3 regions of the Planococcus liqunii genome follow, and region 1 is predicted to be linked to each of the others. Evidence: riboswitches for the same ligand, from Rfam matches in the RefSeq annotation. Region 1 holds a riboswitch; each other region holds the start of a gene.
What was found. Region 1 has a riboswitch for S-adenosylmethionine ahead of QWY22_RS18340 (LLM class flavin-dependent oxidoreductase). Riboswitches for the same ligand answer to the same signal wherever they lie in the genome.
Positions count from the first base shown of each region.

Region 2: linked by a shared signal. The riboswitch ahead of QWY22_RS19315 (transporter substrate-binding domain-containing protein) and the one ahead of QWY22_RS18340 (LLM class flavin-dependent oxidoreductase) in region 1 are both predicted to bind S-adenosylmethionine.
Region 3: linked by a shared signal. The riboswitch ahead of QWY22_RS09480 (LLM class flavin-dependent oxidoreductase) and the one ahead of QWY22_RS18340 (LLM class flavin-dependent oxidoreductase) in region 1 are both predicted to bind S-adenosylmethionine.

Region 1 covers NZ_CP129238.1:3,717,473-3,722,764, reverse strand. The annotation lists gene QWY22_RS18355 (MmgE/PrpD family protein) at 1-1,199, shown strand, start outside; gene QWY22_RS18350 (maltose acetyltransferase domain-containing protein) at 1,355-1,915, shown strand; gene QWY22_RS18345 (GNAT family N-acetyltransferase) at 1,969-2,517, opposite strand; SAM riboswitch class I at 2,818-2,924, shown strand; gene QWY22_RS18340 (LLM class flavin-dependent oxidoreductase) at 3,045-4,436, shown strand; gene QWY22_RS18335 (sodium:solute symporter family transporter) at 4,552-5,292, shown strand, end outside.
Region 2 covers NZ_CP129238.1:3,908,071-3,913,362, reverse strand. The annotation lists gene fdhA (formaldehyde dehydrogenase, glutathione-independent) at 1-386, opposite strand, end outside; gene QWY22_RS19325 (winged helix-turn-helix transcriptional regulator) at 601-972, shown strand; gene solA (N-methyl-L-tryptophan oxidase) at 1,423-2,565, opposite strand; SAM riboswitch class I at 2,858-2,962, shown strand; gene QWY22_RS19315 (transporter substrate-binding domain-containing protein) at 3,088-3,903, shown strand; gene QWY22_RS19310 (amino acid ABC transporter permease) at 3,925-4,644, shown strand; gene QWY22_RS19305 (amino acid ABC transporter ATP-binding protein) at 4,644-5,292, shown strand, end outside.
Region 3 covers NZ_CP129238.1:1,863,456-1,868,747, reverse strand. The annotation lists gene cyoE (heme o synthase) at 48-944, shown strand; gene QWY22_RS09480 (LLM class flavin-dependent oxidoreductase) at 1,186-2,571, opposite strand; SAM riboswitch class I at 2,667-2,775, opposite strand; gene QWY22_RS09475 (YkuS family protein) at 2,972-3,565, shown strand; gene QWY22_RS09470 (hypothetical protein) at 3,755-4,261, opposite strand; gene QWY22_RS09465 (hypothetical protein) at 4,436-4,636, opposite strand; gene QWY22_RS09460 (hypothetical protein) at 4,690-4,875, opposite strand; gene nikE (nickel import ATP-binding protein NikE) at 5,167-5,292, opposite strand, start outside.

The DNA of each region.
Region 1 (5,292 bases):
TTGGGCTGAAAGAAGACATCAACTCCGCGGAACAAGTGTCGATTTTCGGCCGTACGGAAAAAGTGGATCTGTTGCTCGGCAGTTTGATCAACGGCATGTCTTCGCATATTTTCGATTATGACGATACGCATCTCGACACGATCCACCATCCAAGCGGTCCGGTTGCGCCGGTCGTATTGGCGCTCGCTGAGAAATTCAATTTGACTGGTGAGCAGGTGCTGCATGCATTCATCCTCGGCTGTGAAGCGGAGCTGCGCATAGCAAATGCCGTCTATCCAAGCCATTACCACCTCGGCTACCACATCACGAGTTCGACAGGAGTGTTCGGAGCGGCTGTCGCAGCGGGCATCTTGCTTGAACTCGACGAGGAGCAGATGACATGGGCGCTCGGCATCGCCGGCACGCAGTCGTTTGGCCTCCGTGAAATGTTCGGCACGATGACGAAGCCGTTCCATCCGGGGAAAGCGGCGCAGAACGGCCTGATGGCGGCACTGCTTGCCAAAAAGAATTTCACCAGTTCCACCGAAGTATTGGAAGCAAAGCGTGGATTTGCCAATGTACTGGCACCTGAACACGATTTGTCAAAAGTGAACGTCAATTGGGGCAGCCAGTGGGAATTGCTGAAGAATGCATTCAAACCCTACGCTTGCGGCATAGTTCTGCACCCGTCAATCGATGCGTGCATCGCACTCGGCAAGCAGGTGAAGGCAGAAGACGTGGAGCGCATTGAACTGACGGTGAATCTATATGTCCTGGAATTGACCGGCAAACCGACGCCGCCGACCGGCCTTGCGGGCAAATTCAGCATTTACCATACAGGCGCTGTCGCGTTCTTGGAAGGCGATGCCGCTGAGGCGCAGTACGCAGACAGCAAAGTCACCGACCCGGCAGTTGTTGAATTCCGCTCGAAAATTTCACCGAAAGTCGACGCCAGCGTCAAGGAAGAAGAAGTCTATGCCACGGCATTCCTGAAAGACGGAAGCACAGTCGAGCATGTCGTGAAACACGCGACCGGGTCCATCGAAAATCCGATGACCGATGAAGACTTGGCCCGGAAATTCAATAACCTGACCCACCCAATTATCGGTGCGGAACAGGCGAACAAACTGCGGACAGCAATGTATACGATTGACGAAAAGAGAGATTTAGGTGAATTGATCCAATTGACAAAAGCCTATTCAGAAAAAGTGATCAACTAAAGCAACAGAAAGAGCCTTTATTCGTTAAGGCTCTTTCTGTCGTTTATTGGGAAAAGAAGCTTTTCGAGAGCCATTGCAGCTGCATTTTCCAGTAGCCATTTAACCCGAAAAATAGGATGATAAGAGCAATAAATGCAGAAAGAGGAGGGCATCAGATGAAAAGCGAGAAAGAGAAGATGCTGAAAGGTGAACTTTACGACGCGGCGGATCCGGAACTGCAGAAGGAACGGCTGCATGCGCGGCGCCTGACCCGGTTGTTCAACCAGTCGCTCGAAGCAGACATGAACCGGCGAACCGCCCTGTTGAAAGAACTGTTCGGCTCGACAGGGGAGGTTTTGGTGGTCGAACCGGCATTCCGCTGTGATTACGGCTATAACATCCATGTCGGTGAAAACTTCTATGCCAATTTTGACTGCGTTTTTCTGGACGTCAACGAAATCCGGATCGGTGCAAACTGCATGTTGGGGCCGGGCGTCCACATCTACACGGCGACGCATCCTTTGAATGCCAAAGAACGGATTGCCGGACCGGAAGCCGGGAGACCTGTCCGAATCGGAGACAATGTCTGGATCGGCGGGCGTGCGGTCATCAATCCGGGCATCACCATCGGCGACAACGCAGTCATCGCTTCCGGTGCAGTCGTCAACAAAGACGTTCCAGCCAATGCCTTCGTCGGCGGCAATCCGATCAGAACCATCAAGCAGTTGGAAGAATAAGGAATTCAAGAGAAAAAAACCGGACATCCATTGAGATGCCCGGCTTCTTTCTGTTAATTTTCAGTATGGAGCGCTTCCCACTCGGGACGTAAAATGCCCATGACAATAACGTCGAAGCGTTTGCCGTCGCGGTATACCATCGAACGTTTGCGGCCTTCAACTTGAAAGCCCACTTTTTCATAGGCACGGATGCCGCCTCCATTGTACTCGATCACTTCAAGGCCGACGCGGTCCAGGTTCAGTTCATGGAATGCGTAGCGAAGAATCAGCTTCAGGGCGTCCGTTCCGAAGCCTTTGCTGCGATCTTCTGCATTGGCGATGCCGATTGCCAGCAAACCCGCACGGTTATTCCACTCGATGGAATGGATGACGATAAAGCCGATCAAGCGGTCCTCGTCAATTGTCCGCAAACGGAAATATACTTCATGGGGATTCGGTGCTCCTTCGCTGGCGAGCTGTTCCTGCGTGCGGGGAAGTGCAAACTCGGTATCGATATTTCGCAGGTAATCGGAATCTTCTCCCCACCTGAGCATCAATTCTGTATCTTCTTCACGCGGCTGGGAAAGCTTCAGCTTTTCCCCGGTAAACAGGTTTGGAATAATATTTGTCATGTTTTTCTCCTCAATATTTTTAATCGGTGAACACTTCATTTTTCGAATAGTCCTCTGTTTTCCGCAATAACCCCAACCCCTTAATCCATCTTCATTTCATCATAGAATTTATAGAGAAAGAAGACAATATAAATAAAAAAATTTCAAATAATTTGGAAGCGCTTTAAAGGCCATGAGCTAAAGCTTTAGAGAAATCAGAAGTATAAAAATGTTGGATAAATAATCAAATAATTTAAAATGTTTGGTTGACTTCTTAATTTCCTAGTACTATGATTGGATTTAAATTTAATAATCTTATCCAGAGAAGCCGAGGGACTGGCCCGTTGACGCTTCAGCAACCTCTGACATTTGTCAGAAAGGTGCTAATTCCAGCAAGAATTTTTCTTGGGAGATAAGAGAGCGAAATCGTCCATTAACGCAGCCCTCTTTTCTCGTATGCAGAGAAAAGAGGGCTTTTTTATATGTTCCAATAAAACGAAGCCGCAGCAATTCCAAAACAAAAAATGAGGAGGAATAATATGACGAAGAAACGGATTTACTTGAATGCATTTGAAATGGTATGTGCAGGGGGCCACCAGTCCCCGGGCTTATGGCGGCATGAAGATGACCGCTCCCATACATACAAAGACAGCGAATACTGGATCGAGCTTGTGAAGCTGTTGGAAAAAGGGAAGTTCGATGCCATCTTTTTGGCCGACGTATTAGGTACATACGATGTTTACAATGGTTCACGTGACGCCGCTCTCCGCAACGCGGTCCAGACGCCCGTCAACGATCCCTTGCTCGTTGTTCCATTGATGTCTGCTGCCACCAAACATTTGAGTTTCGGCGTAACGGCTTCGGTTAGCCACGAACATCCCTATACATTTGCGCGGCGCATGTCGACGCTCGACCATTTGACGAAGGGGCGGGTCGGCTGGAACGTCGTCACGTCCTACCTGAAAAGCGCGGCCCTCAACATTGGCCAAGAAGACCAGATGAGCCATGACCAGCGCTATGACTACGCAGCGGAATACTTGGAAGTCTGCTACAAGCTGTGGGAAGGAAGCTGGGAAGACGGGGCAGTGGTCCGCGATAAAGAAGCGCAAGTCTACACCGACCCGTCAAAAGTCCATGACATCCGCCATGAAGGGGAATATTTCAAAGTGCCCGGCGCGCATTTATCGGAGCCTTCGCCGCAGCGCACACCTGTTTTGTTCCAGGCAGGCGCTTCGCCGCGCGGCCGTGAATTTGCTTCCAAGCACGCGGAATCCGTCTTCACAGCCGGCCCGACCGTCCAAGTAGTGAAAAAAGGAATCGACGCCCTGCGCAAACGGATTACGGCAAACGGCCGGGAACCGGAAGACGTCATCGTCTACACGACGTTCACCGCCATTGTCGGCAAGACGGAAGAAGAAGCGCAGGCCAAATACGAAGAACTGAAAAGTTATGTCAGCTACGAAGGCGCACTTGCCTTGCTCGGCGGTTGGACCGGCATCGACTTTTCGGGCTATGATCCCGATGACACTTTGGAATACATTCAAAGCAACGCGATGCAGTCGGCTGTTGAAGTGTTCACCCGGGCGGATCCGGACCGTAAATGGACCATCCGGGAACTCGCCACGTTTGTCGGCATCGGCGGACGGGGGCCGGTAGCCGTCGGAACACCGGAACAGATTGCGGACGAAGTTGAAAACTGGGTGGAACAAACAGGCGCAGACGGCTTGAACCTGGCCTATACGCTGGCACCGGGAAGCTTCGTGGACTTTGTGGAACTGGTGGTTCCCGTACTGCAGGAGCGAGGGCTCGTCCAAAAAGAATATGCAGAAGGAACGTACCGCGAGAAAATCTATGGCCAAGGCGAAAGCAAACTGAAAGCAACGCATCCAGGCGCAGGCTACAAGCAATTGAACGAACCGGTGAAAAACTGAAGGGGGAATGGGATGATGACAGCTTACTGGATCGGCGTCGCGGTTTTCTGGATTGCGGGACTGGCTCTATGGAATAAGATCTATCCGAAACCGAAACGGAAAGGAGAGGAAGGCAATGCGTGAAGACACAACGTGGCTTTTGCCGTTTATCATCGTGATGCTGATCGGCTACTTTGCCTGGACCACTTGGCTTGGCCGAAAAGGGGCAGTCCACAGCGGTTCCATGAAAGGCTTTGCCCTTGCCAAAGGAAAAATCAGCCCGGCCATCGTCGGCTTGAGCTTCGGTACTTCCTATGCCAGTGCGAATTTGTTTCTCGGCGTCCCGGGCTGGGCTTATACATACGGGCTGTCAACGCTTTGGTACACGATCGGCTGCTTTGGCGTCACCTGGCTTGGTCTCTTGCTGTTCACCAAAACTTTCTGGCGCTACGGCCAGAAAAACGGCGGCAGCCTGACGCTTCCCCAGTGGCTCGGGAACCGCTACAAAAGCAAAACCTTGCAAGTGCTCGTAGCGCTCCTGGTGCTGTTCAACATCTACTACATTGTTGGGCAGAATGTCGGACTGGCGACGATGTTTGAAACGGTCATCGGCATTCCGTATATGTGGGGCATTGCCATCGGCGTCGGCATCACGATTGTCTACGTCAGCCTCGGCGGTGCCTTTGCCCAGATTGTCAGTGACGGCATACAAGGCACGGCAATGGCCCTGGTCTCGATTCTGCTGTTCGTGTCGCTCCTCTGGACAATCGGCGGCGGCTGGAATGTCTTCGGCACGCTGCATACGGAACTTCGGGCAATCGATCCGGCGCTGGTGTCGCCGCTTTCGAACGGCGGCCCGTTTTATAGCGGCTTTGCC
Region 2 (5,292 bases), 190 kb from region 1:
GGACGATCCGGATTAACATTCTCGCAAATATGTGTGTCTCGCTCTTTGCAGCTGCGGCAGCGGCCGCAAGCGATATTAAAAGGTACAGATACGAGGTCTCCTTTTTTAATGAATTCGACATCACGCCCTACTTCAATGACTTCACCGGTAATTTCATGGCCTAACACAAGCCCTTCAGGAGCGGTTGTGCGTCCGCGCACCATATGTTGGTCACTTCCGCAAATATTCGTGGTAACGATTTTTACAATCACGCCATGATCACATTTGCGCCCTACATTTAAAGGGTTTACCCCAGGACCGTCTCTAATAATTAATTCCGGGTAGCTGATATCTTCGACTGTTACCGTTCCTGCACCTCGATAGACAACTGCTCTGTTTCCTGCCATTCTTCCATCTCCTATCCTTTTTTTTCAAATACGGGATTTGCGTTTATGCCAATCTCGTCTTACCGATGTAAAAAGAAACAACTTTGCGGACAAATAAAATTCATTATATTCTATATATTCTAAAATATAATACTTTTTATTGGAAGAAGGCACTTTTTTGTGAGAAGGTTACCAAAAGGATACTTTTGAGAACCATAAGGAAAGGGGAAGCCTAATGGATGAATTACGATCGGAGATAAAAAGGAAAATTGAAAACGGCGAATTTAATTGCGAGAAAGAATTCACCATGTCCCTCATTAGCGGCAAATGGAAAATTGTTATTATTTATCATTTGGCAACAGAAGGTATTTTACGATTTAGTGAGATTAAACGATTGCTCCCAAAAATCACACATAAGGTATTAACCAAACAGATCAGGGAGTTAGAAGAAGATGGCATTGTTCACCGGGAAGTATTTCCCGAAGTTCCTCCAAGAGTGGAATATTCTTTAACAAACTTAGGGGAAAGTCTGATGCCGATTGTGCTGCTGATGTACGAATGGGGGAAGGAAAATATAAAACATTATACATTTATAAAAAACACATAAGGATTCCGGGAGCCAGAATGATGGAAATAGAAATATACAATAGAGATATAAACGATATCCGCAGCTAATTTAATATGCATCGACTAAAATCAATAAAAAACCACGGAAATTCGAAATAATAATCCGCAAGACTTACGTTACGTCAAAGGCATCAACCACAACGGCAAACGCTGCATCCTCATCAAAGTAGATACGATGACTGAAGGGTTTAAACTGCTTAAGGAAGCAGCTGGAGTAAGGGGATTGAACAATTCCTTAGCCAGCGAAAATATGCTGGCCTAGGGCATTCAAGTCTTGTATATTTCTCGGGAAATAAATCAGTTGCTGCTGATGGCCGTCACGCATTCTCTTTTGGCTCCTTTCGGCCATTAAATATATACCGTGAAAAAAAGCATCTCCATAAGAGGTGCTTTTTTCCGGCTGTATTTTTCAGTGAACAGAAAAGAAGAATCACGGCTTGAACCGCTTGAGAGAGAAGATGGAAATATCAAAGGCGCTTCGGCCCTCCAACGCCATTTGGCTCAATACTTCGCCCAACGCGCTGCCGAATTTAAAGCCATGCCCTGAAAAACCGCAGGCAAAAATGACATGCGGGTGGTCCGGATGGTAATCAACGATAAAATCATGGTCGCTTGAATTGGTATACAGGCAGGTTTTTCCTTGCTTCAATGGGCCGTTTGCTTCCGGCATATAGGTGTGGAGCATATGCCTTAGATCGCCTTCATCGCTTTCATACAATCCGAAGTTCTGGGTGTGCACGTCCGGGTCAATCGGCTGCCCGCCATCCGATTTGCCGATTTTAAGGCCGGCGCCGTCCAAGTTAGGGAAACCATACGCCTTTTTGTCACCGTCCTCGATAAAGAAGGCCGGAAAGTGGGCATCGCTGTACAGATTGGAAGGTGCATCAAACCAGCCGACGGCTTTGCGTGTCGGCTGAATCGGAAGGCTTAACTCCGGCAATAATTTAGCAGCCCAGGCACCGGCCGTGATAATCACTTTTTTTGCATAATAGGCCGAGTGGCCGGTCGAAATTTTTACTCCATTTGCATCATTCACGTCAATGTGCCGAACGGGTGTATTAGGAACAAGTTCCGCACCGTTTTGAAGAGCGGTGTCCTTGTAAGCCCGGATGGCGGACTCGCTGTAAATGATTCCCGATCCTTCTTCAAAGCAGCCGATAAAGTGATCCGGCACTGAAAAGCCGGGCCATCTCTTTTGGATTTCCTTGGCATCCAAGATTTCCAACGGGAGGTTGTATTTCTGGGCGGCAGCGATGGTTTCCTGAAGAAAAGGCGAGTCTTTCGGGCCGAGGCCAAGAACGCCGGTGTTTTTAAAAATTTTACAGCCGGTCTCCTGTTCGAGCTCTTCCCATAATTGCTGGGCACGCTTCACAAGCGCCACATACTGCCTGCCTTCGCCGTAAGCATGCCGGATCAAGCGGGTATCGCCGTGGTGGCTCCCTTTGATGTGCGGCGGATCGAAGGCATCGATCAGCAAGGTCTTTGCGTTTTGCTTCGCCAGAAAGGCACCGGCAGCCATTCCCATTGTTCCCGCGCCAACGATGGCTACGTCATAAACCGTTTCTTTTGTCATTGCTGATTCGCTCCGCTCTTCGTTAAATTTGGGCCATTCTTAAAAAGTCAGGACAGCGTAAAGTGAATTAATAAAAGCCTTACGAAGTATTATTAGATAGTATTTAAGATTCAGACTATTGTCAATTGGCTGCTCGAAATTTAAAAAGGCGGCAGAGAAATCCTGTTTTTTTATCGCTCTTCACCTTTCTTTTTTAGTAAAAAATAAGTGATAAAAATTCAAAATAGAAAAAAATGTATTTGACAGAACAGGCAATGTAAAATACTATCTGTAATATGTTAAAAAATTAAATAACTTATCAAGAGAGACTGAGGGACAGGCCCAATGACGTCCAGCAACCATCATTTCATATGAGAGGTGCTAATTCCTGCAGAGCGTTTGCTCTGAGAGATAAGATGTAGATTAAAACCTATTTCCTATCGGAATGGGTTTTTTTGTTTTTATTGGCCGCATTCAAGCAGCGCAAAGCTTTCGGGCATGAAAGAACTTTGCGACTCTCTTTACCAACAAAGGAGTTTTATCATGAAAAGAAAACCGTACATATCCCTTTCTCTGGTTTTATTGCTGGGCGCAGGCGGCGTTCTCAGCGGATGTTCGTCGAAGGAAGCAGCCAGTGCTGCAGGCGAGCAAGTGATCACCGTTGGAACGCAAAACGACTATCCGCCTTTTGCATTTGCAGATGAGAACAACGAATTGACCGGATACGATGTGGAAGTGGTCAAAGCGGTCGATGAGAAATTGGACGGCTACACGTTTGAATTTACTGCCGTGCCGTGGGACAGCATGTTCCTGGCGCTGGAATCCAATAAAATCCAGGCCATCGCCGATCAAGTTGCGAAAACGCCGGAACGCCAAGGCAAATATTTGTTCACCGATGAATCCTATTTTGCAGCTGAAACCGTTATTGCGGTGAAGGGTGGAAGAGAAGACATTCAAACCATTAAGGATTTGGAAGGTAAGAAAATCGGTGCCTTAGCCGGGGATTCTTACACCTTATTGCTCGAGGAGTACAACAAAAAAGCAGCAAAGCCGATTGATTTGAAGTACAGCGAAAGCGGCAATCCTTCAGAAATTTTGCAGGATGTGCAAAACGGCCGGATTGATGCTTACGTAAACGATCCAATCATGATCGATGCGGTTTTGAAAAAGAATGATTTAGACGTGGAAATTGTCGGCCAGCCTTTGGTGAATGACGACATGGGCATCGTCTTGAAAAAAGGGGAGCAGGGCGAAGAATTGAAAGCGCTGATTGATCCTGTTTTGGAAGAGCTCAAGCAAGATGGCACTTTAGCTGAACTGTCGAAAAAATGGACTGGCGGAGAGTACATCCCTGAATAGGTTTGTGGAGGGGAAGAGGCAATGGAAAATTTACTGGATATCAATTTTTTAATAGAGAGTTTTCCTGCAATTATTTCACGGCTGCCCGTCACCATAGGGATTGCAGTCGGCTCATTGATTTTAAGCTTATTTATTGGCGTAGCCACCGCCCTTATTAAAATTTACCGGGTGCCGGTGTTGAGGGTGATTTCGGCCATTTACGTATCTTTTATCAGAGGGACGCCTTTATTGGTTCAGATCTACCTGGTGTTTTACGGCATACCGAAAATCATTTACTACGTGCAGATCGAATACGGCTGGCTCCAATCGGCGGATGTCAACAGCATTCCACCCGAAGTTTATGCGCTATTGGCGTTTTCCGTGAATCTGGGAGCATATTTGTCTGAGACGATCCGCTCCGCAATTGAATCGGTTGACCGAGGACAGTTTGAAGCGGCCAAATCGATCGGGATGACGCCGGCCCAGATGATGCTCAAGGTCATTTTCCCGCAGGCCTTAGCCACAGCTATACCGAACCTTGGAAATATGTTTATCAGCACGATTAAGGATACGTCTCTTGTGTTTATCATTGGCGTCATTGACATCATGGGAGAAGCCAAAATTCTCGGTTCGCGCGGCTTGGCATTTTTTGAAGTGTACATCGCGGTCTCAATCGTCTACTGGATTCTTTGCATAGCGGTGGAGCGTTTGCTTGTAAAAGTGGAGAAACGGGCACGCAGATATGAAAGAGGGATTGCCTGATGATTAAATTGGAAAATGTCCATAAGTATTTCGAGCGCCAGCATGTCCTGAAAGGCATCGACTTGAACGTCCAGAAAGGCGAAGTGGTCTCGATTTTGGGGCCAAGCGGCTCTGGCAAATCAACGCTCCTGCGCTGCATTAATTTTCTGGAGGAGCCAACCCGCGGAATTGTGGAAATCGGCGGGAAACGAGTGGATGCCCAATCCGCCAAAAAAGCGGATATCGTTTCCTTACGGAATTCGACAGGCATGGTGTTCCAGCAATACAACCTATTCAAGAATTTTACGGTGCTGCAAAACGTCATGATCGGGTTGACCAGCGTCAAGCGAATACATAAAGCAGAAGCCAAAAAACAGAGCATCGAAATTCTGGAACGGGTCGGACTGGCGAACCGGCTGGACCATTATCCCGCCCAATTGTCAGGCGGGCAGCAGCAGCGGGTCGGCATTGCGCGGGCACTCGCGCTGGACCCGGAAGTATTGCTGTTTGATGAACCGACTTCCTCGCTGGATCCAGAGCTGGTGGATGAAGTGCTGGCAACGATCCGAAAAGTGGCGGACGAAGGAAACACGATGCTGATTGTGACCCATGAGCTCCAGTTTGCGCGTGATATTTCCGACCGCGTTGTTTTTATGGAAGACGGGAAGA
Region 3 (5,292 bases), 1.9 Mb from region 1:
TCTGAGTTACAGTGGCCTTCGTGGATATGAAAGAGGCTAGAGATTAAATGACAAAACAATCAAAGAAAACATTATGGGCCCAAGTCGTCAAAACAGGAATCATCAAGTCGAATCTGATACCGATGATCGCTGGATTGATGCTCGCATTGTACACCTATCAATATAGCTTTACCGATAACATTGGGAACATCTTGCTGGCATTTGCAGGAACTGCAGCAATCATTGCAGCATCCGGTGCCTTCAACAACCTCTACGACCGCGACATTGATGCCTTGATGGCCCGCACGAAAGTACGCCCAACGGTGACCGGGACCATTTCAATTAAACGGGTGGCTATAGTGGCGGTCTTGTTATTGCTGGCCGGTTTGGGCTTATTGTATTTCGCCTCTCCCTTGGCGGCGTTCCTTGGATTTCTAGGGGTCTTTTTCTATGTGATTCCCTACACGATGTGGACCAAGCGCCATACCATCTGGAATACCGAAGTGGGCAGCATTTCAGGGGCCATCCCGCCTTTAATCGGCTGGGCTGCCGTAGCTCCTGACATCTGGCATCCGGCATGCTGGGCATTATTTTTGATCATGGTAATCTGGCAAATGCCCCATTTTTACGCCATTGCGATCCGCAAAAAAGAAGATTACGCAGCAGCAAGCATTCCGATGCTTCCCGTTGTCAAAAGCGCAAAACGCACGTATCTTCAAAGCAATATCTACTTGGTGCTGCTGGTGCTCTCCAGCTTTTTGTTCCTCCCTTTAAGCCTTGGCTTGACTTTGATGTCACTGATTCTTGGCTTGATTTGGCTGGGACTGAGCTTGTTTGGCTCCCGCAGCATGACAATTGAAGTCTGGGCAAATAAAATGTTCCTGTTTTCCCTGGTTCACATGATGATGATTTTCTCTACGGTCATTATTTATTCTTCAATTGGACTGATTCTGAACGCTTTATAAATAAACGCTAAGAAAACCCCTCACAAAATAAATTGTGAGGGGTTTTCTCACGTTGATTGCCGCTTCGCTAATGGGGTTTTTGTGTTGGAATAAAGACGGCACTTACTGCAGCTCCACATGATCATCCATCAAATCAACGAGACGTATCAAAATCAACCATGAACGCGTGGGAATAGATACAAACAAAATGAGAGGAAAAGCTGAATACCAAGCTTTTCCACCTTCTTTTTCGCAAGTGAATTTAGCTGTCAACCGAGGCTGGAATCCGCATGTATTGTTTGCCTGTGTGAGCCGGCAATAAATGGTCTCCTTTTTCAAACAAGGCATCCCTCAAAGAACTGCCCTGGTATTCTTTTTGGACAAGGCCGCGTTCCTGCAGGATTGGCACGACCAGTTCGATAAAGTCGGAAAATGTCCCCGGCGTAACCGCATAGGCGATGTTAAAGCCGTCGACGCCGGATTCCTCTACCCATTGTTCCAATGTGTCCGCCACTTGTTCCGGAGAACCGACCGTAAATGGCCCCAGTCCGCCGATGCCGACATATTCCTTAATGTCATTGACGGTCGGTTTTCTGCCAGGGAGGATTTTTGTGAAATTCTCTAAAGCGGATTGGATCGCATCGTTTTCGATGTATTCAAGCGGCTGCTCCGGTGCGTAGCCGGACAAATCGACGCCCGTCCATCCACCAAATAAAGCCAGTGCCCCTTCATGGCTGATATGGCTCTTATAATCTTCATATTTGGCATGCGCTTCTTCTTCTGTCTTGCCGACAATCGGTGTAATTAAGGACAGAATCTTCACATCTTCTTGATTTCGGCCGGCATTTGCCACTTCCGCCCGGATTTTATCGACGGTCTGTCTGGCAATATCGATATTCGGCGGACCGATAAAGACGCATTCGGCATGCTTCCCGGCAAACGCTACGCCTTTCTTGGATGCCCCCGCCTGGTAAAGCACCGGCGTCCGCTGTTTCGACGGTTCCGTTAAATGTGCACCCGGCACTTTATAATATTTCCCTTCGTGGTTTATGTCATGCACTTTACCGGGATCGGCGTAGATGCCGCTCGCTTTGTCTACCACAACTGCATCATCTTCCCAGCTCGACTCCCATAATTTATAGCAAACTTCCAAATACTCTTCGGCAATGTCGTAGCGTTCATCGTGCTTGATCTGATCTTCTTTCCCAATATTCAGCGCAGCGCTCTTCAAATAAGAAGTCACGATATTCCAGCCGACCCGGCCTTTTGTCAAATGGTCAAGTGTTGAAATCCGGCGCGCAAAGGTATAGGGATGCTCATGCGTAACAGAAGCCGTGACACCGAAGCCTAAATGTTTGGTTACGGCAGACATGAGCGGCACGACGAGCAAAGGATCATTGACCGGCGACTGGGCTCCTTGCCGGACGGTAGCGTCTCTTGAACCGTTGTAGACATCATATGTACCGAGGACATCGGCAAGGAAAATAGCATCAAACTTGCCTTTCTCCAAAAGTTTCGCCAGCTCAATCCAATATTCACTGTCTTTGTACCGATGGGACTGGTCTTCCGGATGTGTCCAGAGCCCCGGCGACTGGTGGCCGGCGCAGTTCATGTCAAAAGCGTTCAAATAAATCCGTTTGCGTGTCATACTTTCCCACTCCTTTAGTTGCGTTATTTTGGCAAAAAGAAATAACCTTCTTTTCCCGGAAAGAGAAAAGAAGGTTATGTATCGCTACCGCCCCGCTCTTATCTCCCAAGAATAAAATCCTGGCTGGAATTAGCACCTTTCTGACAAATGTCAGAGGTTGCTGAAGCGTCAACGGGCCAGTCCCTCGGCTTCTCTGGATAAGATTTATGAAGTTGAAAGTAATCATAATATTAAAACTACTGGAAGTCAACGTTTAATTTTATCATTCTTATTCGTTTACTTGGATATTTTTTTTCATCGATTTCAAGCTTTTTTCACCTTAAAATACGCCTTATGTTTAAGAACAGGGTGAAAGAGGGAAAAAGACTGTCATGACTCTAATAGAAAGCAGGTAGATAATATGCCAAGAATCGCAGTAGAACATCCATTTACCGACATTCAGAAAGCTTTGCAGAAAAAAGGATACCAGGCCGATATGGTCAATCAGAAAACGGATGCTATCCGCTATGACGTAATCGTTGCCCGCAACTCAGACAGCTATGATTACCTTAGCTTTGAAGGCTCGCTTGTAGAAGTAAGCGGCAGTTCCGTCAAAGAAATTGTGGCTGAAGTGGAAGAACGCCTTCAGCGAGCAGGCAAGATCAGCGGCCAGCCAAACGCGGCAAAAGGCAAATCCGGCGGCGGATTCTTCGCAGGTCTTTTAAGCGGAGCAGCAATCGGATCAACCCTTGCCCTTTTAATGGCACCAAAAAGCGGGAAAGAATTGCAAGTAACCGTAAAAGATAAATTAGCCAGCAGCAATTCTTCAAGCGACGGCAGCGGAAAAATCGCCCAAGTAAAAGAGAAAGCGACTGAACTGGCAACACAGGCAAAAGAAAAAGCGACAGACGCAACAAATCAAGTGAAAGATAAAGTATCAAGCTCTAAAGAAGGCGATAACAGCAAAACGTCTACAAGCACAACCGACTCAACCGATTCTTCTATGCTTAATTAAGCAGATTCGGCTTTGAAAAGAATAGCAACTCGGAAACACCGAAGCCGCCGTTCCGGCAGCTTCGGTGTTTTTTGTTGTCATAATTCATTACACTCTCTACCTCTATCCTGCATAAAAGATAGGAAGTTAGTATTGAAGTAAACAAAATAATAAGTGGTGTGCGTCATAATTGATAATTTTCCATGAGTTTCATTCCTTCTGCAAAAATTTCTTCAGCACAGTTAGGTCTTCTTTATTTTTAGCAATGATCACCACTTCATCACTGTTCACCTCAAGCATGTAGCGGTCATTATAGAAGGCGATCAAAGAGGGCTGCTTCCCTTTTATTATTCCTTTTACATATTGAAAAACTTCTTCTGAAGAAACTGACTTTACCGTGGCGTAATGCAAGATTGCTTCGGATTCTTGCCTGTCTATATATTCCTCTTTCCAATTTCGGATAACAAATGCCTGGTGCAACGCCTGCTTCTCAAAGAAGCGGGGCTTCTTAAAACCGTACGGCATATAGGATTTTAGAAAGGTCATATCAATTCGTGAATCCTCTTCAAACAAGAAAGTAGTGGTTCTCTGCACAAAACCCGCTCTTTCTTTTAATTCTTGATGCTGGATAACCATTCGATGCTCTTCTTCCGCTTGAAAATAAGGGCTTTGCTCCGCGGAAAACAAGATGCCAAATTGTTCTTCTATTCTTTTCAATGCATTCTTCCTTTCCACTTATCAAGAAACACTATTTTTTTAGATTCTAAAAAAATACGAAATGATAAAACCTGCAATTATTCCCATAGCGAAAATCAAAAATACTTTCGGCTTGTTTCTTCTTTAACTCACACTTTCTATTCAAGAGATTTAGGCCCTACTCCGATTTCTTACTCAGCCTTTATTCTTCCTTTGGCTCATAAAAACCCAGGCATAGTAGACGACTAACGTGCCCATTAAGAGCAGTGTCGGAACTATTTGCATCTCAGCAGGAAGAAAAATATATAAAAGAATTGCCAATACAGTTATTGGCAAAATCACCGAAAACCAGATCCGCACCCGCTTGTTCTTAAAACTCATCTCGAACCTTTCCATTTCAGTGTCCCTCCTTCAAAGTCCAAATTGCATCTCCATTCGATGCGCCTCCCTTACTTGCTTGCAGAAGTTTTTTGGATATATTTATAGATGTTCATGATTCCGATAACGAATAAAGCGGACATTCCGATTCCGAAAAATACAGACTGTACCGTTTGGCTTATAAAGCCCATACTGGAAATCGATACAGAACCTAGTACAAAAAAATAAATGATTGAAAGTTCTAGGCGTTGCTTCATAAGTTCCTCCTTTTGCATTAAAAACAAAAAATTAAGCTCCCTTCGTTAATTGTGTTGGATTCCATAAAGTATCCACTGCTTATCTTTGGAAATTCTCGCTATTCTAGATTACCAATAATTCCTTTTATTTCCTACCCCAAGTTAACGCAAAAACCGCCAAAGAGAAACATACATCGTTTCTCTTCGGCGGCTTATTTTGGCTATGTCTTTTTTTCGCAGCGCTACATCCTTCAATTTGCGTTCTACTTCATTGACCACATTACTTAATGGTTTTGGATCAGCCCATCTTGACTATACAAAAACTTCCCCGTTTAAAAGCGTCCGGTTTCGTGGATGTTCAGGAAGTATAGAAGACACCAATTTCTTCACCACAGGCTGCTGTGAAGAAAAGATTTCATCCTTGTCTTGAACCATTTC